2 linked regions of the Methylovirgula sp. 4M-Z18 genome follow. The protein of the gene in region 1 binds, or shares a complex with, the protein of each later gene. Links are inferred from orthologs where the notes say so. Each region holds a gene or a part of one and is shown on either strand. Other genes may lie near its edges. The genes, in order: trxB and trxA.

What was found.
Region 2: the proteins of trxB (region 1) and trxA are in contact, whole or in part, in a crystal structure (PDB 1F6M), measured with the Escherichia coli proteins. The link is inferred for Methylovirgula sp. 4M-Z18 from one-to-one orthologs.

The regions. Positions count from the first base shown.
Region 1 is NZ_CP149574.1:3,190,269-3,202,430, forward strand. What follows is about bases 6,252-9,222. They hold trxB (thioredoxin-disulfide reductase), read left to right. Parts: upstream 6,252-7,241; coding sequence 7,242-8,204; downstream 8,205-9,222. Other genes in these bases: V9T28_RS14815 (2OG-Fe(II) oxygenase), read right to left, coding at 6,287-6,952; V9T28_RS14825 (LysR family transcriptional regulator), read left to right, coding at 8,299-9,189. In the rest of the region: V9T28_RS14780 (YeeE/YedE family protein), read left to right, coding at 1-129; V9T28_RS14785 (SPW repeat protein), read right to left, coding at 238-603; transcription elongation factor GreA, read left to right, coding at 952-1,425; V9T28_RS14795 (hypothetical protein), read left to right, coding at 1,516-2,076; V9T28_RS14800 (hypothetical protein), read right to left, coding at 2,271-4,391; V9T28_RS14805 (Lrp/AsnC family transcriptional regulator), read right to left, coding at 4,551-5,027; V9T28_RS14810 (mitochondrial fission ELM1 family protein), read left to right, coding at 5,166-6,182; protein-methionine-sulfoxide reductase catalytic subunit MsrP, read right to left, coding at 9,470-10,423; V9T28_RS14835 (elongation factor G), read right to left, coding at 10,544-12,162.
Region 2 is NZ_CP149574.1:970,321-982,296, reverse strand. The notes cover bases 4,479-7,263. They hold trxA (thioredoxin TrxA), read right to left. Parts: upstream 6,139-7,263; coding sequence 5,818-6,138; downstream 4,479-5,817. Other genes in these bases: addA (double-strand break repair helicase AddA), read right to left, coding at 6,286-7,263; nth (endonuclease III), read left to right, coding at 5,052-5,765; V9T28_RS04450 (DUF2244 domain-containing protein), read right to left, coding at 4,479-4,883. Outside these bases: V9T28_RS04485 (M48 family metalloprotease), read left to right, coding at 1-532; V9T28_RS04480 (fumarylacetoacetate hydrolase family protein), read left to right, coding at 541-1,227; V9T28_RS04475 (MAPEG family protein), read right to left, coding at 1,240-1,689; V9T28_RS04470 (SRPBCC domain-containing protein), read right to left, coding at 1,726-2,211; V9T28_RS04465 (ArsR/SmtB family transcription factor), read right to left, coding at 2,213-2,560; mog (molybdopterin adenylyltransferase), read right to left, coding at 2,805-3,344; V9T28_RS04455 (methylated-DNA--[protein]-cysteine S-methyltransferase), read right to left, coding at 3,361-4,311; more of V9T28_RS04450, read right to left, coding at 4,383-4,478; more of addA, read right to left, coding at 7,264-9,816; double-strand break repair protein AddB, read right to left, coding at 9,816-11,976. UniProt on the Escherichia coli protein: Participates in various redox reactions through the reversible oxidation of its active center dithiol to a disulfide and catalyzes dithiol-disulfide exchange reactions.

The sequences.
Region 1 (12,162 bases):
GGCTGCAACATCGGCGCCTATTTCTCGGCCCTCGCCTCGGGCAGCCTCTCGGCCTGGCTCTGGGTCGCGGCGGCCTTCGTCGGCAGCTTCATCGGCTTGAAGCTGCGGCCGCTGTTGAAACTGCCGTAAGCGCGCACAAAACTAATCCCCCCGCAAAGGCACGCAACTTTCGGGGCCAAAAATCTTCAGATCAAATCATGCGCAGAGCCCGAACCTTCATCCGGGCCCTCCGCATATTTACGCTGCTATCCGCGGCGGTTCGTGATGCACCATCCAGATATAGGCGGCCGAAACCACCATCACCGCGACGCCGACGAGCAGATGCAGATTCATGGCTGCCGGATAAGTGGTAAAGCCGAGGAGCCAAGGCGACACCGCGACCCATATGCCCACCACGAATGCGAGCCATTCTTCCCATTCGGCGAAGGCTGCAAGGGCGGCAAAAGCGAGAACGATGATGACCAAGCCACTGATCCAGGCGCTCCACGCGGCGGCCGCCAGGGCGGCGTAGCCGAAGATCGAAGGCGACAGGAACAAGAATATTCCAAGCGCCAGCATCACGATGTCGAAGAGCGTTTCCCTGGTCCAACCAGTTCCTTTCATGACGACCTCCTCCACTAGAAGGCCCGAGGTGCCAAGTCCCTTAACGGACTGGCTTTTTCTAGACTTGGATGTAGTCTCGCGGTGCCGATTTTCAAGGGCCTGAGCGCCGGGCCGAGGCGCTCCATCTTTTGCTTGCATCGGGCGCGGACCTATACCACTCTATACGGATGCCTTAAGGGTAGAGGATGCTGCAGCGACACCGCTCGATCCTCGCGCCACGGGGCTTATTTCGCGTAAAGCCCTCCGTGATGCGCCGGACTTTGGCGTGTTGTGCGGGGGTTTTGTTTCTTTAAGAGAGGGCGGCAGGCCTATGCCTCGCCGCCTTGTGGCAGTTGTAAGAGGACTTTCATGGACAAGATCCCCATGACGGCAAACGGACATGCGGCGCTGATAAAGGAGTTGCAGATCCGCCAGCAGGAGGAGCGTCCGCGCATTATTCAAGCCATCGCCGAAGCGCGCTCGCACGGCGATTTGTCCGAAAATGCCGAATACCATTCCGCCAAGGAAGCCCAAGGCCTGAATGAAGGCCGCATCGCCGAGCTCGAGGATAAATTGTCGCGCGCCGAAGTGATCGACGTCTCGAAACTCTCCGGCGACACGGTGAAATTCGGTGCGACCGTGACCCTGGTCGACGAGGATACCGAGGAAGAAAAGGTCTATCAGATCGTCGGCGAAAGCGAGGCCGACGTGAAGTCCGGCCGCGTCTCGATCACCTCGCCCACGGCCCGAGCGCTGATCGGCAAGAGAGTGGGCGACCAGATCGAAGTGACGACGCCGGGCGGCGGGAAGAGCTACGAGATCCTGAACGTCACGTTCGTGTGATGACAGTTTGGGGCGCGCTAAGCGCCCTTAAATCTTCCCATTTACGACGTATTTTCACCGCATCTGAACGTCCGGGGCGCAGGAGGCAACATGGTGCAATCATTGCTTGTCACGCGGCGCTTGCTTCTGGCGGGCGGCGCGATGGCCTTGCTCTCGGCCTGTAACCCGACGGGGCCGGTCGAAGCGACCGTCCGTCTCAACCCTTCCGAAGCAGCGAGCGTGCGCTTCCGCGCCATTCGCGTCGATACGTCCCGGATCGCGGAGCGCGGCCTGCCCGATTATGCCGAACGGCTAAAGCCGATGGTGCAGCAGTCGGCGCTCGCCGCCTTCGGACCCCGGCTCGCCCCGCAGGACAAACAGGCGCCCACTCTGGTGATCCGCGTCGACAGTATCCAACTCGCCTCCTACGCCGGCGGCGGCCACTCGATCACCTTCAGCGACCATAGCGGTGGCGGCGGTGAACTCGACTGGATCGACGGGGCCGGCCTCATCGTTGCGGCAAACGGCAAGGTGCTGGCGGACGAGCCTTTGTTCGCGAGCCAGGATCCCGGCAGCGGCGGCGCCTGGTTTTTGCCCGACAACGAAGACCGCCGCACCGCGTCGCTGTGCGACATTTTTGTCCAGTGGATCAAGCGGCAGATGCAGCTCTAGGTCGTCAACGGAGTGAAGCGTGTACGACTGGTCGTAAGCTTTAACCTATAAGAAGGCCAAAAGCCGTCGCAGGCTCGGACGAGGGCTGTCCGCTGAAAGTCTGCAAGATTCCGAGCAACCCCTTCTCCCGATGGGAGAAGGGGTCGCGCGCAATCATCGCGGACATTTTCCCGGACAGCCACGGGCCGCTGTTACTAGCCCTTGTAATGATACCATTGCGACATTTGCGGGAGTTGCTCAGCATCCGTCGCATTGATTGAACTGAGCGGGCTATCGCCGTTTTGCGCGCCAAGATAACGGCCGACCGAGGAACCATCGCCGTTCGTCCCAAACGTTCCCCCCTGCTGTGTCGCGGCAAACGACGCCCAGCTGTCGAGGCTCGACACATCGTCGCCCTGCGATTTTTTGTCCGCAACGAAAGTGACGCCATGCGGCGAGCCGAAGGTGAAGCCCGGCGCATTGTCCTGCGAGACGAGCGGCGTGAACGCCCCTGTCGTCTTGTCGACTTGACCGAAAGCGTTCAGGCTGCCGACCGAAGCATAATAATCGTTCGGGTTGAGGCCCGTCGCGTGAACGGCCAAAACGCGACCGTCTTTGCTATCTGAAATGTAGAACGTGCCGGACGTCGCCGTCGGCACGATGACATCGTCAAGCCCGGCATTGCCGACGGACGCGGCGGGAATGCCCTGGATCGGCGTGAAGTCCACGGTCTGTTTTGCGGTGCCAGGGTTTTTCACGTCGATGATCGTGCCATCGGCATTGCTCGAGAAGATCAGGTCGCCATTGCTCGCAAGCTTCAGCGAATCCGGATCGCTCTGCGGAATAACCTCGGTTTGGTCGGTGACGGTGTCATAGCCCGTCGCGCCGTCGAGCAAAACGGGCGTGGTCTGGAGCAAAGAGCCGGGCGTCGGATTCGGGCCGTTGAGCAGCTTGACGATCGTCGCGTCGCCATTGCCCGTCGGGTTCGTATAGCTCAGGAACACTTGATCGCCCTTGAACACCACGTCGTCATAGCCGCGCGTCGCCGACGTGTCGGCATAGTTGAAATGCGCGGTGACGGTCTGCGTCTTGGGATCGATCAAGGAGAGCGACGAGTCGCCGTCCTGGTTTTGCAGGGCCCAGACGAGCCCGGTTTCGGGATTGTATTTCAGGCCATCGACCGAGCCGCTGATCGAGTAGGCGTGAACGAAATTTCCCTTGTCGTCATATTGAACGATAGTGCTGTCGCCCGGAATGACCCCGGTTGAATCGACCCCGTTGCCATATTCCACGAACATATATTTGCCGGCCTGGGTGATGGAATCGAGGCCGCTCACGCCGCTCGGCGCGTCACCGAACGTCTTGATCGAATCGACTTGCGGCGCAGACGCCGCATGTTTGTCGGGAATGAACGTGACGCCATGCGGCGAGCTGAAGTCCATGCCCGGCGCATTGGTAGCTGACAGGAGCGGCGTGAAAGCGCCGGTCGTCGGATCGACTTGGCCGAACGCCTTCAGGCTCCCGACCGAAGCATAATAATCGTTGGGATTGAGGCCCGTGGCGTGGAACGAATAGACCTTGCCGGTGGCGGTGTCGGTCAAGACGAATGTCCCGGCGGTTGCGCTCGGCTTGATGACATCGTCGAGACCAGCATTGCCGGCGGTCACGCCCTGAATCGGGGTGAACGAAACAGCCTGATTGGCTGTGCCGGGATTTTGGATGTCGATGATCGTGCCGTCGGCGCCGCTCGACATGATGAGATCGCCATTGGGCGCCTGCTTCAACGAGTCCGGATCGCTTTGCGGCACCGTTTCGATCTTGCCGGTGACGGTATCGAGACCGGTGGCGCCATCGGTGAGAATCGACGTGGTGAGGAGCGTACCGCTCGGATTGTCGCCGTTGAGAAGTTCGACCAGCGTCGGATCGCCGGGATTGACCGGGTTGGTGTAGCTCAAGAAAACCTGATTGCCCGCGAAGACGACATCGTCATAGCCGCGGGACGCGGACGGATTGGCGAAGCTCAGCGGCGCCGAGACCTTATGGGTCTTAGGATTGATCAACGTGATCGTCGAATTGCCGTCCTGGTTCTGCAGCGCCCAGATCTCGCCCGTGTAGGGATTATATTTCAGGCCATCCACGGAGCCGGCGATCGAATAGGAATATTCGACTTGTCCGGTCTTATCATATTGGACGATCGTGCTCGATCCGCCCGCGCCCGTCGAGTCGGCGCCGTTGCCATATTCTACAAAGTAGGAGCCGTCCGCCGTCGTCACCGAATCCGGTGCGCTGACACCCGTCGGCGTCGTAAATGTTCTGATATCGTTGATCGCAACCATCTCGATCCTCCATCAATACGGGCAATTGCGTGGACAATATGTGGCTGCGGCGGTGACGTCGGTGTGACGGCACTTTGTGCGCACGGCGCACGAGAGCGGGGCGCGGCACTCAGATGCCGGCGCAAAAAACCATGAAATCCTCGCTAACGCCCTATCGTTTCAGGGCAAATCCCCTCGCCCCGCGGTATCGATCGCTGCCAAAGGCTCGTCCTTGATCTTGGTCAGCGCCAGCGATGTGCGCACATTGCGCACGTTCGGCACGGCAGTGAGTTCACCGACGAAGGCCTGGAAGGCCGCCATATCCGGGCTGATACATTTCAGGATAAAATCGATATCGCCCGACAGGGTCCAGGATTCGCGCACATTCTTCCAGGATTTGATCCTGGCGGCGAAAGCGGCGAGTTCCGGCTCCGATTGGATCTCCAGATGCACGAAGGCAAAGGAAACGATGCCGTAGCCAACCGATTTTGCGTCGACTAGGGCGCGGTAGCCCTGGATGACCCCAGCCTCTTCGAGCGCCCTCACCCGGCGCAGGCAGGGCGGCGGCGAAATGCCGACCCGGCGCGCCAGATCCACATTGGTCATGCGCCCGTCCGATTGCAGCGCGTCGAGGATCATCAGGTCGACGGAGTCCAATTTTGGGCTGCTGGCGGGCGAAGGAAAAGTGGCGTCGGGCAAAGTATCGCTCAAGGGTTGGCGCAAACCGTCGAAAGGTTTAAAGGGGCTAACTCTCGCATTCAACGGGGCGACTCTTTCTTTAAGGCCATGGATCAATTGTCACAACCGCTTAAGCCCGCCGCTTCCCTCGTCCCGCAAGGAACCACAGCCTGGATTTTGACTGATGGTAAGATCGGCGACGAAGTGCATTGTTTCGGCATTGCCGAAACGCTCGGGCTCGAACCGGTCCGCAAATTGATCCACCGCTCGATTTTCTCGCCGCTGGCCCCCTGGGGGCCGATCGACCCGCGCCACCGCACGGCTAAGGTCAATGGCCTGCTCGCCCCGCCCTTCCCCGACATTGCCATCGCCTCGGGCCGCCGCACGGTGCCTTATTTGCGCTATGTGCGCGAAAAGTCGGAAGGCAAGACCTTCACGATTTTCCTGAAAGATCCGCGCACCGGGCCGGAGACCGCCGATTTCATCTGGGCGCCGGAACACGACAAGGTGCGCGGCGAAAACGTGCTGGTGACCCTCACCTCGCCGCACCGCCTGACGCCGGAGCGCCTTGCTGCAGCCCGCGCCGTTCAGGACAAGCGCATTGCGCATCTGCCCACACCGCGCGTCGGTCTCGTCATCGGCGGCATGAGCCGGCATCATTCGCTGCAAGAGCAAGACGTCGCCCGGATCTGCGCGGTCGCCTTGGCCGCGATCGAAAACGGACAAGGCGTGATGGTCACGCCCTCGCGCCGCACGCCAAAATCCGCGGTCAAGGCCATCGCCGCCAATTTGCAGGCGGCCGATCCCGAGGGCGCATTCAGTTTCGTATGGACCGGAGAAGGCGAAAACCCCTATCTCGCGATCATGGCCAATGCCGATTACATCCTCGTCACCGCCGATAGCGTCAACATGATCGGCGAAGCGGCAACCACCACGGCCAGCCTCTATGTCTACGAACCGAGCGGCGGCTACAAAAAGATCAATTATTATCTGCGCCGCCTGACGGATGAAGGCTTGATCCGCCGGCTTGAAGGGAACGTGATGGAGCCCTATGCGCGCCGCTCCGTCGATACGACGCAGGAAATCGCCGACGCGATCGCGAAGCGCTATGCGGCGTGGAAGAGCGGGAAGTAGGAGGAACACGGGAATAGCGACCGGAACGGTCGCGGTCCCAGGTCGGGCCAGGCGTTAAAGGACCGCGACCGTCCCGGTCGCATGAGGCCACGGTCCATTCAAACTTATCCCACGCGCACAGGAGCTTCCGGGAACGACAGCTGTTCGCGCGCCTTCCATTCATGGGTAACGTAATTCAGGATCACCGATTTGCGCACGCCGTTGATCGCGCGCTTTTCGAAGCCGTGCCACGTGTTGTCCGACGGCACGAAGATCATGGCGTTGCCGGGCACGAAGGGCGCGCGGCCGAAATGCTGTTCCTTGCTCACATACATGTCGGTGCCAAGGTCCTCGTGCCCCGCTTCGTCCGACAGATAGAGCAGGCAGGTGAATTTCTTGACGCCGAGATCCGTGTGCGGCTCGAGCCAGAAGCCGTCGATGTCCATCGCATATTCGAGCCGCAGGAACGTGTCGTCGATCGGCGCCTCGAACCGCTCGGCGATGTAATTCACGATGCTCTGGTCCTGGAACGCGTCGGCGACCGCGCGCATCACCGGATATTTCGCCATGTTGGCGACGTCGAAATAGGAGCGCGTGTTGTTGTGCAATTCGCGCCGGCCGGAAACACCTTCGAGCCCCGGCGCCTTGAACGGCAGCGTGTTCAGTTCCGTGATGACATCGGCCGGCAGCGCCCTGGAGATCGTATAATGGCGGTAAGGCACCTCGAAAGCCGCGCGCGCGTCGAGGGATTGGCGGAACGTCTTCACGACATCTTGAGCAGAAGCAGTCATCTAGGGTCGCACCTCATTGCACTGTTTTTCAGCGGATTTCTCAGGAATTGGTTGCATATGACACGAGCCACCCGTCCGGCACAATCATTTTGTCCCGTTTAGAAGGAGTCTGAGCTGGGCGGCGATCCACAAGCGAATCAGTCATTTTTCTACACAAACCTTGTCGAACCGCGTTACAGTTATTATAAATTTGCATAGCTTTGCCGTTGGCCCATTCTGATTCAATCCCAACGGCCTTTTTATGTACCCGACAAATTTGGAGCTTTTTGTGTCCATCGCACAAACTGACATGAGCTTACATGCTAGGATGATCATCATCGGCTCTGGCCCGGCCGGCTATACAGCGGCGATCTACGCGGCGCGCGCCATGCTGGAGCCGGTCATGATCGCCGGCTTCGAGCCGGGCGGCCAATTGATGATCACCACGGATGTGGAGAATTATCCGGGCTTTGCGAGCGCCATCCAGGGCCCCTGGCTGATGGAGCAGATGAAGGCCCAGGCCGAGCATGTCGGCACCAAAATGGTCTCGGACCATATCACCGCCGTCGACCTGTCGCGCCGGCCGTTCCATCTCGTCGGCGACAGCGGCAAGACCTATACGTGCGACACGCTCGTGATCGCCACCGGCGCCAAGGCCAAATGGCTGGGACTGCCGAGCGAAGAGACGTTCAAGGGCTACGGCGTGTCGGCCTGCGCCACCTGCGACGGCTTCTTCTATCGCGGCAAGGATGTGGTCGTCGTCGGCGGCGGCAATTCGGCCGTCGAAGAAGCTTTGTATCTGTCGCATCTCGCCCGCAAGGTGACGGTCGTGCATCGCCGCGACGGTTTCCGGGCCGAGCGGATCCTGCAGGAGCGGCTGTTCAAGACGCCGAATGTCAACGTCATCTGGGATAGCGCCGTCGAGGAAATCTGCGGCGGCGGCACGCCGGCCGGCGTAACCCATGTGCGCTTGAAGAATGTGAAGACCGGCCAGGTCTCCGAGGTGAAGACCGACGGCGTGTTCGTCGCCATCGGCCACCAGCCGGCGGCGGACCTGTTCGCCGGACAAATCGAGATGAAGCCGAACGGCTATATTCGTACCGCCCCCGATTCCACGGCCACCAATGTGCCTGGAGTTTTTGCGGCCGGCGATGTGACGGACGATATCTACCGCCAAGCAGTGACTGCTGCCGGCATGGGCTGTATGGCCGCGCTCGAAGCCGAGCGCTGGCTCTCCACCCAGCTTTTGAGTCAAGCGGCTGCAGCGGAGTAGAGCGAAGGGGAACGTGAGCGGATCGTCAAGCGGGGAGCTATTGCGCCCGCGCCTGATCACGGCAACACGGACGATCCGGTAAAGGAGGTCTGAGGTGGACTGGGACAAATTGCGGGTTTTTCAGGCCGCGGCCGATGCGGGCTCGTTTACGCACGCCGGTGAGGCGCTTGGCCTGAGCCAGTCAGCAGTCAGCCGCCAGGTCGGCGCTCTGGAGCACGATCTCGACGTACCGCTGTTTCACCGCCACGCCCGCGGCCTGATTTTGACGGAACAGGGCGAATTGCTGTTCCGCACGGTCAAGGACGTCATGCTGAAGCTCGAGGCGGCGCGCACGCGTCTCAGCGACTCGCGCGAGAAGCCGCATGGCGAATTGCGGGTGACGACGACGACCGGCATCGGCGCCAATTGGCTCACGCCGCGCCTCGGCGAGTTCCTGGAGCTCTATCCGGAAATCAAGCTGCAAGTCATTCTGACCGATGACGAGCTCGATCTTGGCATGCGCGAGGCGGATGTCGCCTTGCGGCTGCGCCAGCCGGTGCAGCCTGATCTCATCCAGCGCCGCCTGTTCACCATGCATTTCCATGCCTTCGCCTCGCCCGAATATTTGAAGCGGCACGGGCATCCGCGCACCCTCGAAGACCTCGATCACCACCGGATCATCGCGTTTGGATCGAGCGGGTCGAGCTATCTCAACAATATCAACTCGCTCCCCATCGCCGGCCGAGATGCGAAGAATCCGCGTCCCACCAGCGTGACGGTCAACAATATCAACGCGATCCTCAATTCGGTGAAAAGCGGCGTCGGCGTCGCCGTTCTGCCGGACTATCTCGCCGAAATTGAAACCGGTTTGGTGCGCGTGTTGCCCCAGGCCGAAATGCCTGAGCTCGACTGTTATCTCGTCTATCCGGAAGAGATGAAGAATGTCGCGCGTGTCCAGGTTTTCCGGGACTTTTTGGTCACCAATGCGCAGCGTTGGCACTATTAGTCTTGGACTAAGATGCTGGAAACGTTCGTCCTTTACGCATCACCCCAAGCATGGCTCCCATGCGAAGTCTTGGGTTGTCGCATGGGCACTTTGCCGTCAAAGTAGGCCCTGGTTGATGAAGGAGTTGGCGTCCTTGCCCCCCAAGGCCGCCACGTTTCTCACCGTTCCCCTCAGAACCCTAGAAGGGTTTGGCCGGACCTTGTGTCCGGCCTCTTTTTTGAAAACAAAGCGCTTTGAGCGGACTGCGACATGGAAGGCTTCGGTCCTTTCGCCCCTTACCTCACATATACAGAGGCTGGCCTTCCAAGCCCTTGTAGAGGTCGGCCACGTAATCCCCGTAGCCGTTGAACAGAAGCGTCGGCACGCGCTGGCCAGTCCCCAAAACCTCTTCGGTCGCCTGGCTCCAGCGCGGATGCGGCACTTTCGGGTTCACATTGGCCCAGAAGCCATATTCGGACGATTGCAGCGTCTCCCAATAACTCACTGGCCGCTCGTCGGTAAAAGTGATCTTGACGATCGACTTGATTGACTTGAACCCGTATTTCCACGGGGTCGCGAGCCGCAACGGCGCGCCATGCGGCTTCGGCAACGGCTTGCCATAGGCGCCGGTCACCATGAAGGTGAGATCGTTCATCGCCTCGGCCATGGTGAGGCCTTCGACATAGGGCCAGGGATACCAGGTCTGGCGCTGGGTCGGCGCCATTTTCGCATCTAGGAAAGTTTCGAAGCGGACATATTTCGCCGAGGAGAGCGGTTTGGCCTTGGCGATGAGCGCGCTCAGCGGAAAGCCCGTCCATGGCACCGCCATGCCCCAGGCCTCGACGCAGCGGTGGCGGTACAGACGCTCCTCGAGCGGCATAGCCTTGATGAGATCGTCGATGCCATAGGTCTTCTTGTCCTCGACCATCCCGTCGACGGCGACCGTCCAAGGCCGCGTCTTCAGACTGTCGACGGTGCGATAGATGTCCTTGGTGAAGCCGAATTCATAGAAATTGTTGTATTTGCCGTTCACGTCCTCGGGCGTGATGTCGCGGTCGAGCTTGTAGGTCTCGTTGCGTTTGGCCGGATAGAGCGAGGCAGTCGGATCGGCATCGGCCGCAGCCCATTGCGGCCAGACCGCCGCGCCCGCCAGCGCCGCGGCACCCGAAAGCACGGCGCGGCGGTTGAGAAAGAGCGCCTCCGGCGTTGCAAGATGCTCAGGGATTTCCCAGCCCTTCCGGCGCTTGATCAACATGACATTCTCCTCAAATCTATAAGCGCGAATGTAGTTGAGAAACGCCGCTCAAGCCAAATCACGAGGCTGCGAGGCACGCGCGATCAATAAGGATCACGGCAACCTCGCAGATCGGCTCCCCTACCCTGCTCGCTCGTGCGCGCGCTGCGCCACCACATGCTCGGCCGGTTTGCCGGAAAGCTCGGCCATATGGTTGAACTTCGCGGCATAGGTGCCGACGCCCGCGGTCGCGGAGCGCAGTTCTAGGATCAGGTCGCCGATTTCCGCTTCGGGGATCAGCGCCTTCAACGTGTCCCATCCCGGCCAGCCCTCACGCGGATCATAGCCCAGAATCTGGCCGCGCCGCGCCGACACCATGCCCGTCGCCCGCGACAGCGCGTCCGTGGGCACGTGCACGTCGACCGACAGAATCGGCTCGAGCAGCACGGGCCGCGCTTTCGCCAGCGCTTCCGTCACGGCGAGCTTTGCCGCGGCGCGGAATGCCATGTCGGAGGAATCGACCGTGTGATACGAGCCGTCCGTGAGCGTCACGGCCACATCCACCACCGGAAAACCCAAAGGCCCGCGTGCCATGCCGTCGCGGCAGCCAATCTCGACGGACGCAAAATATTGTTTCGGCACCGTACCGCCGTGCACCGTCTCGGAAAAGGCAAAGCCTTCGCCGCGTGCCTGCGGCCGCACGTCGATCAGCACATCGCCATATTGGCCGTGGCCGCCGGATTGCTTCTTGTGCCGGCCGCGGGTCGAGACCGCATCGCGGATCGTCTCCCGGTAGGACATCGAGCGCTTCCTCGCGCCGACATTGACATTGTAGCGCGCGCTCAACCGCTCCAGCGCCACGCGCAAATGCATTTCGCCTTGACCGAGCAGGCGCAACTCGCTCGCCTCAGCATCCTGCTGGAAGACCAGCGCAGGATCCTCCTCGATCAATTTGCCAAGGGCGGCGGCGACGCGCACCTCGTCCTTGCGATCCTTGACCACCAGCGCGAAGCCGTGGATGGGTTCGGGCGTGGGCTGCATGGCAAGCGGCTCGGGGGCCTCCGCGTTGGTCTTCGCCTCCGTGAAGGTCTGTCCCGTCAACGCGTGTTCGAGCCGGCCGAAGGCAAGCGTATCGCCCTCTTCGGCGCTGCCGACTTTCGCGAGCGAACCGCCGGTGAGCCGCGACAGGCCCGAAATGCGGTCCTCCTCGCCGTGCGAGTTCAGAACGCTGGCACCATCGGCAAAGGAACCGCGCAGCACGCGCGCAAACGACAACTTGCCGCCATGTGCCGTATGCATCGTGCGCAACACATGAGCGAGCGGCGGACCTTCTGCCGCAAGGTTCAAACGCTCGCGCGTCTCGGCGACGCCCGGGCTTTCATGCCGCAGCGCTTTCAAGAGCCGCGTGACGCCATTGCCGCGCTCCGCGGCACCCATCAGGATCGGCACGATCTGTCCGCCGCGCACATCCTTGGTGAGATCGTCGAAGACCTGATCACGCGGCGGCTCGATGTCGGAAATCAATTCCTCCATCAGCGTGTCATCATAATCGGCGAGACGCTCCAACATCGAATAGCGCGCTTCCTTCTCGCGCGGCAATTCGCCTTCCGGTAAGTCGACGACGGTCGAGGGCGCATGCTCGCGATAGATGAAGGCACGCTCCAAAGCGAGATCGATGAAGCCGGTCGAAATGCCGTTCTGCCAGATCGGAATTTGCCGCAGCAGCAGAGGCGCGCGCGAGGCCGGCTGCAGAAGTTTCA
Region 2 (11,976 bases), 2.2 Mb from region 1 along the record:
CGGGTTCAATTTGGAGAACACGGCCCGGGCGGTCCTCGGCACCAATGAAGATTCCACCGAGGCGCTCCGGCTCGATTCGGTGCGCATTCCAACGACGACCTCGCTCGAATCCTACATGACGGCGGGATGGGTCGACGGGCTCGACAAGAATTCGATCGAAACCGTCACCGTCAATGGCCTGCCGGCAGCGACCGCATTCGCCACGAGCGGCGACTGGGCGTTCCGTATCGCGGCGATCCGCCTCGGCAATGACGTCTACCGGCTGATCTTTGCGACCCGTGCCATGACGCCGGAACGGGCCGAACGTTTCCGCGCCTCGATCGACAGTTTCCGCCGCGTCAATGGCGAGGAAGCGGAAAAGGTGAAGCCGCTGCGCATCACCATCGTCACGGCGACGGCAAGCGACACGGTGGAAACGCTCGGATCGCACATGACGATCGACCGTCCGGTCGAGAATTTCGCGATCATCAACGAGATCGAGCCAGGCGGCGAGCTGAAGGCCGGCAGCAAATACAAGCTCATCACCGAATAGAGAGACCGATGACCGATTATGTCATTCCCGCTCCGCCGATTGTCGGCGTGCCGGTGCAAGGCGGCGGCCTGTTTCCCGTCCGGCGTATCTTTTGTGTCGGGCGCAATTACGCCGCGCATGTGCGCGAGATGGGCGGCGATCCCAATCGCGAAACGCCGTTCTTCTTTACCAAACCGGCAGACGCGCTGGTGGCGGGCGGTGCGGATATGCCCTACCCGACGATGACGCAAGACCTGCATCACGAGATGGAAATGGTCGTGGCGATCGGCCAAGGCGGCCGCGGTATTGCCGAAAGCGTCGCACTGCAGCATGTCTTTGGTTACGCGGCAGGGCTCGACATGACGCGGCGCGATCTGCAGGCCGAGGCGAAGAAGCACGGCCGGCCATGGGACATGGCCAAGGGTTTCGATCATTCGGCGCCGATCGGCGACATCGTTCCGGCCGCGATTGCCGGCCACCCGGATCAGGGTCTCATCGAATTGCGTGTGAACGGCAACGTGCGGCAATCGTCCGATCTCGCCAAGATGATCTGGAGCGTGCCGGAAACGATCGCCTATCTCTCACGCCTCGTCGTGCTGGCGCCCGGCGATCTGATCTTTTCCGGCACGCCGGACGGCGTTGCGGCCGTGGCGAAAGGCGACGTTCTGGCAGGCCAAATCGCCGGCATTGGTACCGTGCGCACCCGGATCGTCTAGTGGGGATTGCCGTCAAGCCCTCATGAAGACGTAGAGGATGGCCAGCATCAGGGTCATGGTCGCCATCAGCGATGTTGCAAAAGCGATCGTTCTCCAGGGTTGGATGCCCCGCAAATAGACGATCGAGTGGGCAAGCCTCGCCATGACGAAGAGCGCAAAGATGGGGGCGGCAATCCACACACTGCCTCCCGCCAGCACATAGACAAGGCCTAACAACAGAAATGGGTAGGTCGTCGCTTCCGCGTTTCGATGCACCCGGAGATATCGGGCCACGCTCGGTGGATCCAATTCCGACACACAGACGCCATAGCGCGCACCGTCCTCCGGGTTGATTGCCACGCCGCCCCGCGCACGCACCGCTCCGCTTGCAACCCAGAGCCCCAGGAGATTGAGGCACAAAACGATGCTGGTTACGACATAGGCTAGGAATGTTGGATTGGAGGTCACAAGAGCGTGCTGCATCGTGCGTTCAAGTCCATGCTCTGCCGAGATCGCGCATTAGGCGTTTGCCGCTGATCGCGACGCGACGCCCACATAAGTGACAAGGTTGTCGAGGGTTTGAGACGTGCCTCGGTCAACGCCCATTTCGAGAAATTGATCGAGGTGCTGCGCTGACCGGCATTCAATCTGCACTGATAGGCGCGTTTTGCCTGCAGATTCGTGCAGCAACACGCGACCTGTGGCGGCGAGGGCTTCGAACACGAGGCGATCGGGTGGGGCGATTTCAAGGTATGTCCCGGCGAATGGCATTTCTGGACGTGCCTTCATGACGAATTTGAAGGCTCCACCTGGGCGCAAGTCGATTTCGCAGGCCATCAAGCGCTCCCCTGAAGGGTCCCACCAACAGGCAACATGCTCGGGCCGAGTCCAGGCTTCGAACACCTGCATGCGCGGGGCGCTAAACTCGCGTTCCAACCTTATCGAGTGCGCGGCGCGGTCAATGATGAGCTTGGAATTGGTCCTGGACGCGTTCGTGGTCAACATTTCACTTCTCCACGGATTTCATTGTGGCGAGATGCGCATCGAGATTGTCGAGCCTGCATTCCCATTGCGTGCGGAACGGCTCGACCCAATCCGCAACATCCTTGAGAACCGAGGGCACCAGCTTGCGCGGGCGCCGCTGCGCATCACGCCCCCGCTCGATCAAGCCGGCCTCCTCGAGCACCTTCAAATGTTTCGAGATCGTCGGCTGGCTCAGCGCGAACGGCGTCATAAGTTCGGACACGGTCGCTTCGCTCACGCTTAGGCGCATCAGGATGGCGCGCCGGGTCGGGTCGGCGAGAGCGGAGAACGCTTTGTTCAAACGATCAGGTTGGGATAAGTGAATTTCCATCTAGCTATATAGCCATATGGCAATATACAAGTCAAGACCTAAGCGCTTATTGCGGCGAGAACCGGGCTTGTGGATACCTTTTGGGCGATCATGCCAGTCGCTGGGCACCTGCAACACGCACATCACAGAGCGGCAAGATCTCGAGTAATTTTCCGATTGGATGGAAACTCACTCTAGCTTTTACTTCGCCGCGTAGACTGCCGATTCTGAATCGAAAAGGGATCAACTTTTCTAGAAATGTGTTTTAGCTGCCCTTGGGTCGGAATGCCGCACATTTCGCCGGATCGGTTTCAAGGCGCGGGCCGCCGATGAGATCGATGCAATAGGGCACGGCCGGGAACACCGCATCGAGACATGTGCCGATGGCCGACGGCTTGCCCGGCAGGTTGATCAAGAGAGACGACCCGCGCGTGCCCGCAATCTGCCGGGACAGAATGGCGGTCGGCACTTCGAGCAGGCTCTTTTGCCGCATCAATTCGCCAAAACCCGGCAGCAAACGTTCGCAGACGGCTTCCGTCACCTCGGGCGTCACGTCGCGCGGCGCGGGACCCGTGCCGCCGGTGGTGAGGATGAGGCCGCATTTGTGCTCGTCGGCCAGTTCGATCAGCGTCGCCGCGATCACATCCTTCTCGTCTGGGATGATGCGCTTCAGCGGCGTCCAGGCCGACGTCAGGACATTCGCGAGCCAGGCCTCGATCGCCGGACCGCCGCGATCCTCGTAAATGCCGGCGCTGGCGCGGTCGGACACGACAACAATACCGATGGGACAGGACAAATCCGTCATTCCTTAAGCTCAAGTATCAGCTCGCCGCGCAGCCGGCTTCCCACCCCAAGATCGCCTGTTTGCGCGTCACGCCCCAATGGTAGCCGGTGAGCGCGCCGGAGCGGCCGAGCACACGATGGCACGGCACGACGAACGAAATCGGATTGCGCCCGACCGCAGTGCCGACGGCGCGCGCGGCCTTGGGCTTGCCGAGATGCGCGGCGATATCGCCATAGGTCGTGGCACGGCCGACCGGAATACGCAACAGCGTCTCCCATACCCGCACTTCGAAATCCGTGCCGATGAGGACAACGCGCAGTGGCATGTCCGGCTTCCACAGCGCGGGATCGAAGGCGCGCGCTGCGAGAGGCGCGGTTGCCGCAAGGTCTTCGACGAAGGCGGCGCGTGGCCAGCGCCGCTGCATATCGCTAAGCGCGCCGGAACGTCCGCCCGCGGGCTTGCCGTCTCCCCGCGCCCGGCCGGGACCGGCCTTTTCATCCACCCAGCCAAGCCCGGCGAGGCCGCGACCGGTCGCGACGATCAGGGCCTCGCCGAAGGGCGACGGATGAAAGCCGTAGCGCAAGATCAGCCCCTCGCCGCCGGTTTTGTAATCGCCCGGCGACATCGCCTCATGGGTCACGAAGAGATCGTGCAGCCGGCCCGGCCCCGACAGTCCGACCTCATAGGCCGTATCGAGCACCGATGCCGACTCGCGCAAAAGGCCGCGCGCATGATCGAGCGTGATCGCCTGGAGAAAAGCCTTCGGCGACAGGCCGGCCCAGCGGCGGAACAGGTGGTGCAGATGCGAGGTCGACAGCCCGACATGCGCCGCGATCTCCTCAAGCGCGGGCTGGCTGCGCCAGCGGCCGTGGATATATTCGAGCGCCTGTTTCACACGGGCGTAATCGCCGGCCTGTCCATCGTCGATCCCAAGCGCGACGACAGACGGTTCGGAATGGACAAGGTCAAGCATCGTCTCACGTTTCATCGTGTGTCATCGCCGCTGCTTGCGCCCTTTGAACCCGTTCCGCCACCCGAAAACGATGCGGACGTCTCCATTCATGAAAAATGCGCGCCGCGCCGCGCGTCCGACAGCGCACGATTGAGATCGCGAGCGAAATCGGCCTTGGCATCCGGCCCCAAAAAGCCCGCCACTTCGACCGATGTGCCGCGCGAGATCAATTCGAGCCTTTGCACGCCGAACTCCTCGTGCTCTTCGCGCCGCAACCGCACCCAGACAGGATTGAAACGCCATTCCTGCCGCGCGCCCTTGGCGCTCACCTTCGCGAGCTGCAATTCGAGCGGATTGAGCGTGATCAACTCGTAGGCCCGCGCCGCCTTGAAATTCAGCTTGAAGGCAAAATAAAGGAGGAGCACATCAAGGCCGAGAAAACCGACGACCGGCCAGGCGCCCAAGAGAAAAAACGGCAGACTGACGAAGGCACTCGCGAAACCGACGCAGCAGAGCAGGATTTTCACGCCCTTCCAGCTCATGGAGCGATGCGGATGAATCGTGCGCGAAAATATTTCCTTTTGCAGCGGATCGGAAAGAAGCTCCATGGGGTCAACTCCGCGCCGTTGTGCCGCCCAACGTGGCAATCTTATACCAACGGTCACGAAAAGTGACCGTTGGTTCCTTTCTTCATTTTTCGCCTTTTCAAGGCGATTGCGAAAAATGAAGAGCGGTTCAAAGGTCGCTTCTCGCGACCTTTGATCTTATAAGACATTATGACGACGCAAAAGCCAAAAGCGATCAAGAAGCCCGCTGCCGCCAAGACGGCGGGCAAAAAGCCCAAACGCGCCCTGCCCGACCCGGCGAAAGTGCGTGAAATCTTCACGCGGTTCGAGCGGGCCGACCCGGAACCCAAGGGCGAACTCGATTACGTCAATCCCTACACGCTGGTGGTCGCCGTGGCGCTGTCGGCGCAGGCGACCGACGTTGGCGTCAACAAGGCGACGAAGGCCCTGTTTGAGGTGGCCGACACGCCTCAGAAAATGCTTGACCTCGGCGAGGAGCGGCTACGCGAGCACATCAAGACCATCGGCCTCTTCCGCACCAAAGCCAAGAACGTCATCGCTTTGTCGCGCAAAATCCTCGACGATTTCGGCGGCAAGGTGCCGCGCGACCGCGCCGCGCTGGAAACGCTCCCAGGCGTCGGCCGCAAGACCGCCAATGTGGTCTTGAACATTGCCTTCGGCGAGCCGACGATCGCGGTGGATACCCATCTTTTCCGCGTATCCAACCGCATTCCGCTCGCGCCCGGCAAGACGCCGCTCGAAGTCGAACTGGGGTTGGAAAAGATCATCCCGAAGGAGTTCCTGCGCCACGCCCACCACTGGCTCATTCTGCACGGCCGTTATGTCTGCAAGGCGCGCAAGCCGGAGTGCGAGAAGTGCATCATCGCCGACCTCTGCGCCTCGCCGGAAAAAACGCTTATATGAAAAAGGGCCTCCGCATGGAGGCCCTGATCGACGATCCGCTTGGCTGTGAAAATTAAGCCGCGCCGTTGATCCATTTCACGAGTTCGCCCTTCGGCGCAGCGCCCACCTTTTGCGACGCGACCTGGCCATTCTTGAACAGCATCAGCGTCGGGATCGAGCGAATGCCGAGCTTGGCGGACACGGCCGGATTCTCATCGACATTGAGCTTCACGACCTTCACCTTGCCGGCCATTTCCTTGGCGATTTCGTCCAGCGCCGGCGCGATCATCTTACAAGGGCCGCACCATTCCGCCCAGAAGTCGACAACCACAGGCTCAGACGATTTCAAGACGTCGGCCTCGAAGCTGGCGTCGGTGACCTTTTCCGTGGACATGAAAACCCTCTTTCTTTCGAGCATTGACCCGAAAAGCTGTTCGACTTTTCGGGAATGCGACCAATAAAGCTTAGAGCAATTTTCCGATTCCGGAAGAATGGAAAATTGCTCGGACGGCGACTCGAGAAACCGGCCGCCACAGTTGCCTCATAGGTAGGAAGGAGCCGCATCGCCGTCAAGCGCGCCGATCTCCGCGCCTGGCGCAGAGGTGACGTGCGCCAGCGCCGCATCCAGACTTTGCTCCGGAATCTCAAGATATTGCGGTCCCGTCGTCCAGATCAGGAAGGCCCGGACCGGCAGGTGGGGATAAAGCGCACCCACCACCGCCCGGTAGAGCGCCAGTTGCGACACATAGGCGGCAGGCGTCTCGGCCAGCTCCCGCGGGCGGCCGGTCTTGTAATCGGCGATGAACACGGCCTCGGCCGTCACCGCCAGCCGGTCGATACGACCCGTGACCCTCAGTTTGGCTCCCAGGGCGCCAGCGATTTCGCCCGCGATCCCGACCTCGGCACGCGACTGTGGCCCGAACAGCGCCGCCAGCGCCGGAGCGTCGAGAACATCCAGCGCCTCCCTGAGCAGTGCCGCCCGCGCGCCGGCATCGAGCCGCTGCGCTTCGGCCTGGAGGAAGCGCAAACCGGCCGCTTCACGCCGATTCGTGGCCACGTCGGGCAAATGCTGCAGCAGGGCGTGCATCAGGCTGCCGCGCTGGGCGGCGTCTCGGCCAGGTACCGCCTGTGCGCGCGGCCCGTTGTTTCGGTCGGCTGCGGTGGCGGCGTTGGAGGGGCTGATCGGCGGCGGCGCATCGTGCTCGGGCAGCGCATCGCGCTCGAGCCAATCCGGGAGCCGCGTCTCGACCGCGCCCGCTTGCGCCGCGGCAGTCACGTCGGTTTTCTGATAGGCGATGACCTGGCGGCGGTAGATCTGCTCAGCGCCGTCCCAAGGCGCCGGCAGAATCTGCAGGTCGGGCTCGAGCCCGGCCCAGATCATGTCGAACCAGCACTCGGCATTGCGCCCGCGCGGGCCATGGAAGCCCGCCACATAGAGCCGTTCCTCGGCGCGGGTGAGCGCGACATAGAGCAGCCGACGATGCTCCTCGATTTGCGCCTGCCGCGCCGTCTCGCGCACCGCGCCAACCGCAGCGGTATCGGTCGCGGTGCGCGGCGACCAGGCCGGCAAAGCGCCACCCTTGCCGTCGTCGAGAAAAAAGATCTTCGGATCGTGCCGTCCGCCCGGCACGCTGCACGTGTCCGGCAGAAAGACGATCTTCGCTTCCAACCCTTTGGCGGCATGCACCGTCATCACCCGCACGGCGCCGTGCTGCGCCTCCATGTCGCGCTTGATGGAAAGGTCGATCTGCTGCAGCCCATTCAGGAATGTCACCAGCGCCGGCGCCTGCTTGCGCTCCTCCGCCAATGTCAATTTGAGGAATTCGTCGATGGCGTCGCCCGCCTCCGGCCCGAGCCGGGCCAGCAACTTGCGCCGCCCGCCATCGGCGCCGAGCACGTGGCTGTAAAAGGCGAAGGGCGCCAGCGTCGCAGCTTGCTTTTGCCACGCGTGCAATTGCCGCGCGGCGGCGCCATGGCGTGGGTCGGCGGATTGTTGCAGCGCGTGCAGCAGCGTGCCTGGTCGCGAAGGCGCGAGCGCGATCAGATCGTCATCGTCGAGACCGACGAGCGGCGATTTGAGTACCGTCGCGACGGTCAGATCATCATCCGGCAAGAGCGACGCGCGGCCGAGCGCGATCAAATCCATCACCGCGATGTGATCGGTGAGCTGCAGGCGGTCCGCGCCGGCCACCGGCACGTCGGCGGCCTTCAGCGCGCGAATGACGGCTTCGAAGAAAGCGTTGCGCGACCGCACCAGAATCATCACGTCGCCGGGGTCAATCGCGCGCGGCTGGTTGTTCTTGTCCATCACGTAATCGGGCGAACCCGGCGCGATCATCGCCTTGATCGCGGCGGCAATGCGCCTTGCCACAATGACCGGCGGATCCTGCATGTCGAGCGCATCCACCGGCAAACGCCAATCGCGCGGCGTCTCCCGTGCCTGTGCGCCGACCGGCGGCCAGATTTCGACCAGGCCAGGCGCCTTCGCTTTCAAGGGCTGGTGAACTGTCCTGACATTTTCGTCTCCGGCCGACAGGCCGCGGGAGCGCTCCGGCGCTTCGAAGACCTTGTCGACGGCTTCCAGAATATCGGTCGCCGAGCGGAAGGAGAGCACGAGTTGAACATGCTCGAAAAGCAACCGCCGCTCGCGCGGGTCTGCCGCTTCCCGCACCTTCTTGTCGAGCTCCCGGCGCACGGCGTCGAACATCGCCGGATCGGCACCCTGGAACGAAAAGATCGATTGCTTTGGATCGCCGACCGCAAAAAACGTGCGCGCCTGCCGCTGCGCAGACTCGCCGGAGAAAAACTCCTCCGTGAGCTTTTGCAGAATCTGCCATTGCTCGGGCGACGTGTCCTGCGCTTCATCGACCAGCACGTGATCGATGCCAGCATCGAGCTTGTAGAGAACCCAAGCCGCATCGGCGCGCGCGAGTAGCGACAACGTGCGTTCGATCAGGTCTTGAAAGTCGAACAGGCCCTGGCGCCGCTTCATCCTTTCATATTCGGTCAAAATGCCGCCCAGCACGCCGAGCAATGCGACCGTCCGCGTCACTGTTTGCGCGCGTTTCAGTTTCTCGACAAGCTTAACAAGCCGATCCTGTTCGGCCAGCAAGACTTGCGCAATGAGCGGCCGCGTCTCACCAAGTTTCTTGGCTACCAGGTTTTTGCGTGGGCTGTCCTTCTCCGTCAGGAAGATGCTCTTGTAGATCTCCAGCTTCTTCGCGTCGTCGAGCGCGGCGAAGGCGCGTGCCAAGAGGACAGCACCGGACTCCTTCGCATTGCTGAATGGCTGCATTTCGGCGGCAAGGCTCGGCCATTCGCTTTGCGCGATACCGCCATAGAGCATGTCCTGCGCGATCGCCGCATCCGTCTCGTGCGCCTGCAAATCGAGTTCGCGTTGCAATGCACGCGTCAGCTTGTCTTGCGTGGGATAGGCGCGGATCACCCGCGTGATCGCCCCGCGCTGCGCCATGGCTTCGCCGATCAACGTATCGAGCGACGAGGAAGACACCTCGCGGACCAACAGATTCAAATTCTGCCCGAGCAGTGAGGCTGGATCGCCTAATGCGCGATGCAGAACGGCCTGCCGCGCCGTCGCGAGCAAGACCGCATTTTGCTGATCGTCGAGAACTTCGAAACTCGCCGGTACGTTGGCTTCGAACGGAAACACATGCAGCAGTTTTTCGCAAAAGGCATGGATGGTTTGAATCTTCAACCCGCCGGGCGTTTCCACCGTGCGCGCGAAGAGGCGACGTGCCTTGGCAAGATCATTCGTGTCGGGCGCCGGCGCGCCGGTCTCCAAGATCGCTTGCCGCAGCGCATCATCCTCGAGCATCGTCCAACGCGAGAGCGTGTCGAACACTTTTTGCGCCATATTGGCGGCGGCGGCCTTGGTGAAAGTCAGGCAGAGAATCTTCGCGGGCTGCACGCCGCTGAGCAGCATGCGGATCACGCGTTGCGCCAAAACGTGGGTCTTGCCCGACCCGGCATTGGCCGAGACCCAGGCTGAGAGCGCGGGGTCGGACGCGGTGCGCTGCTTGTGAATCGTATCGGCGGGCGGACGCAGACTCATCAGCTTTCGCCCTCCGCGCCATCCAAAGCGCCGCCGGTTGCCGACCATTCCTTGACCCGCGCGAGATGATCGTAGACGCCGAAGCGCATGACAAATTGCGGGAACGGCCGCGACACGTAAGCCGTGTCTTCCTGCCGGAACTGATCGAGGAGCTGCCGCAGGCCTTGCAGATGGTCCGCGGCGAGATCGGCAATCGATTTTTCCTGCGCTTCTGCGCGCGGCTTCTCCGTGACCGACTTGGGCTTGATCTCATCGATGCCGAGAAACTTCACATACAGCGCATCGGCGACTTTCGGGTTAGGCGGCAGATGCGCAAACGCATTCTGCGCGACCATCGCCGCTTCGAGAGTCAATTGCGGCGCAAAGCCTGCATAGATTTCACGCGACGATGGCACAGCTCCAGTTTTGAAATCGACAATCGTCACCGCCTCATCCGAACCGATTTCGAAACGGTCGGCGCGCGCGGTGAGCTTGAAGAGGCTGCCATCGAGCAAGGTGAGCGGCAAGGCGCCGCTTTCTTCCGCGACAAAGCGCGCGCTGCCGACGCGGCGGCCAGCATCCCATGCGAAGATATCCTGCAGCGCGGTGACAATATCGGGCCAGCGGAAGGCGCGGAAATCCGGGTCCAGCAGCAGCCGCGCGAAATCCTCCCCAACCTTTTTCTTCATGTCGGCCAAAGCCGCGGCCGGCGTTGCACCGGTGGGATATTTACGCACCAGGTCGTTCAGCGCGTCATGCAGAACCGCACCAATCTCGCTCGGGCCCTCGACCTGATTGAGCTCGCCCAGCGGCGTTAGCCGCAAGATTCGCTCGGCGTAGATCGAATAGGGATCGCGGCGCAGGCGCTCAATTTGCGTGACGCTCAAGCGTTGCGGGCGCAAGCTCACGCTTGGTCTTGGCTTCGGCGGCTTCAGCACGATTTGCATCTCGGCACGATCGATCAGCCGCGCGAGGCGAAGATAGTTCTCGCCCGCGCTTTTACAAGCTTCCCAATGGGCGCCCGCGAGCGCGCCGAGGCGCTGCAGGAAGCGCGAGGCAACGGTTGGTGCGCCATCGCGTTTGAGCGCGCGCGTCAAGATCACATGGGGATGACCGCAGGCGACGGTAAAGTCATGCGCGGTCTGGCCGATGCGCCGCTCCGGCGGCGTGAGGCCAAGCGCTGCCCGCATGGGGCGGTTGAGAAAAGCGTCCGTTTCGGCCTGCGGCGGCCAGATCGTTTCGTCGAGGCCGCCGAGCACCGCAAGATCGACCGACAGGAGCCGCGCCTCGAGCAGGCCGAGAATCTTCAGGCGCGGATGCGAGGGCCGATGGATCTGCACCAATTGTTCGGCCAGAACGGACGAAAAAAACGCCAGGTAGTCGGTCGCGCCGAAGCTCATGCCATGTTCGGCGGCCGCCTGCAACGCGTCAAAGACCTTGGCCAGCGTCTCGGCACTCGCATCCTGCAAGCCGCCGTGCTCGTTGTCCTCAGTGAGTGCGATAATCGTCGCGCGATGCGCATCGAGCCATTGCGCGAGCGGCGCGTCGTCCAATCGCATCAACGGCGCGACAATGGCGGTGAATCGGGTGAGGAGATCCAGAAGTTCGGTCCAATCGCTCTCCGTGATCCGCTGTTGCAACGGATGCGCGTGCGGATCGTCTGCGGCTTCACGCGCCGCATCGAGCAAAGCAGCGACATCACCCATGTCCGACCCCGGCAACAGCACGCGCAACACACCGGCTTCCAGAATTTCGCTGAGGCGATCGAGTTCCTCGCGCGGCAGACCGAGCCGCGCAGCAGGATATTTCAACAATGCGAGCAGATTGGCCGAATCTTCCGGCGTCACCACATAGGTCATCACGAGCCGCGCGAATGTGCCGGCGCAACTCCTGTCGAGCGGTTCCCCGCCCGAAGGTTCGACATCGATCTGCCACCGCCGCAATTCCGATTGCACACGGCGCGCGAGATTACGGTCGGGCGTGACCAGCGCGGCGGTGCGGCCCGGCGTCTCCAGCGCTTCGCGCAAGGCAAGGGCAATGGCGAGCACTTCCTCGCGTTCGTCGAGCGCCTCGATGAGCGCAAGATCCTGCAGCGCTTCACGCATATAATGTTCGTCATGGCCCTGCACGAAGCGCAACCAATGCTCCGTGCTCTCGGCCGGCCGCAGCGCCTCGCTGATC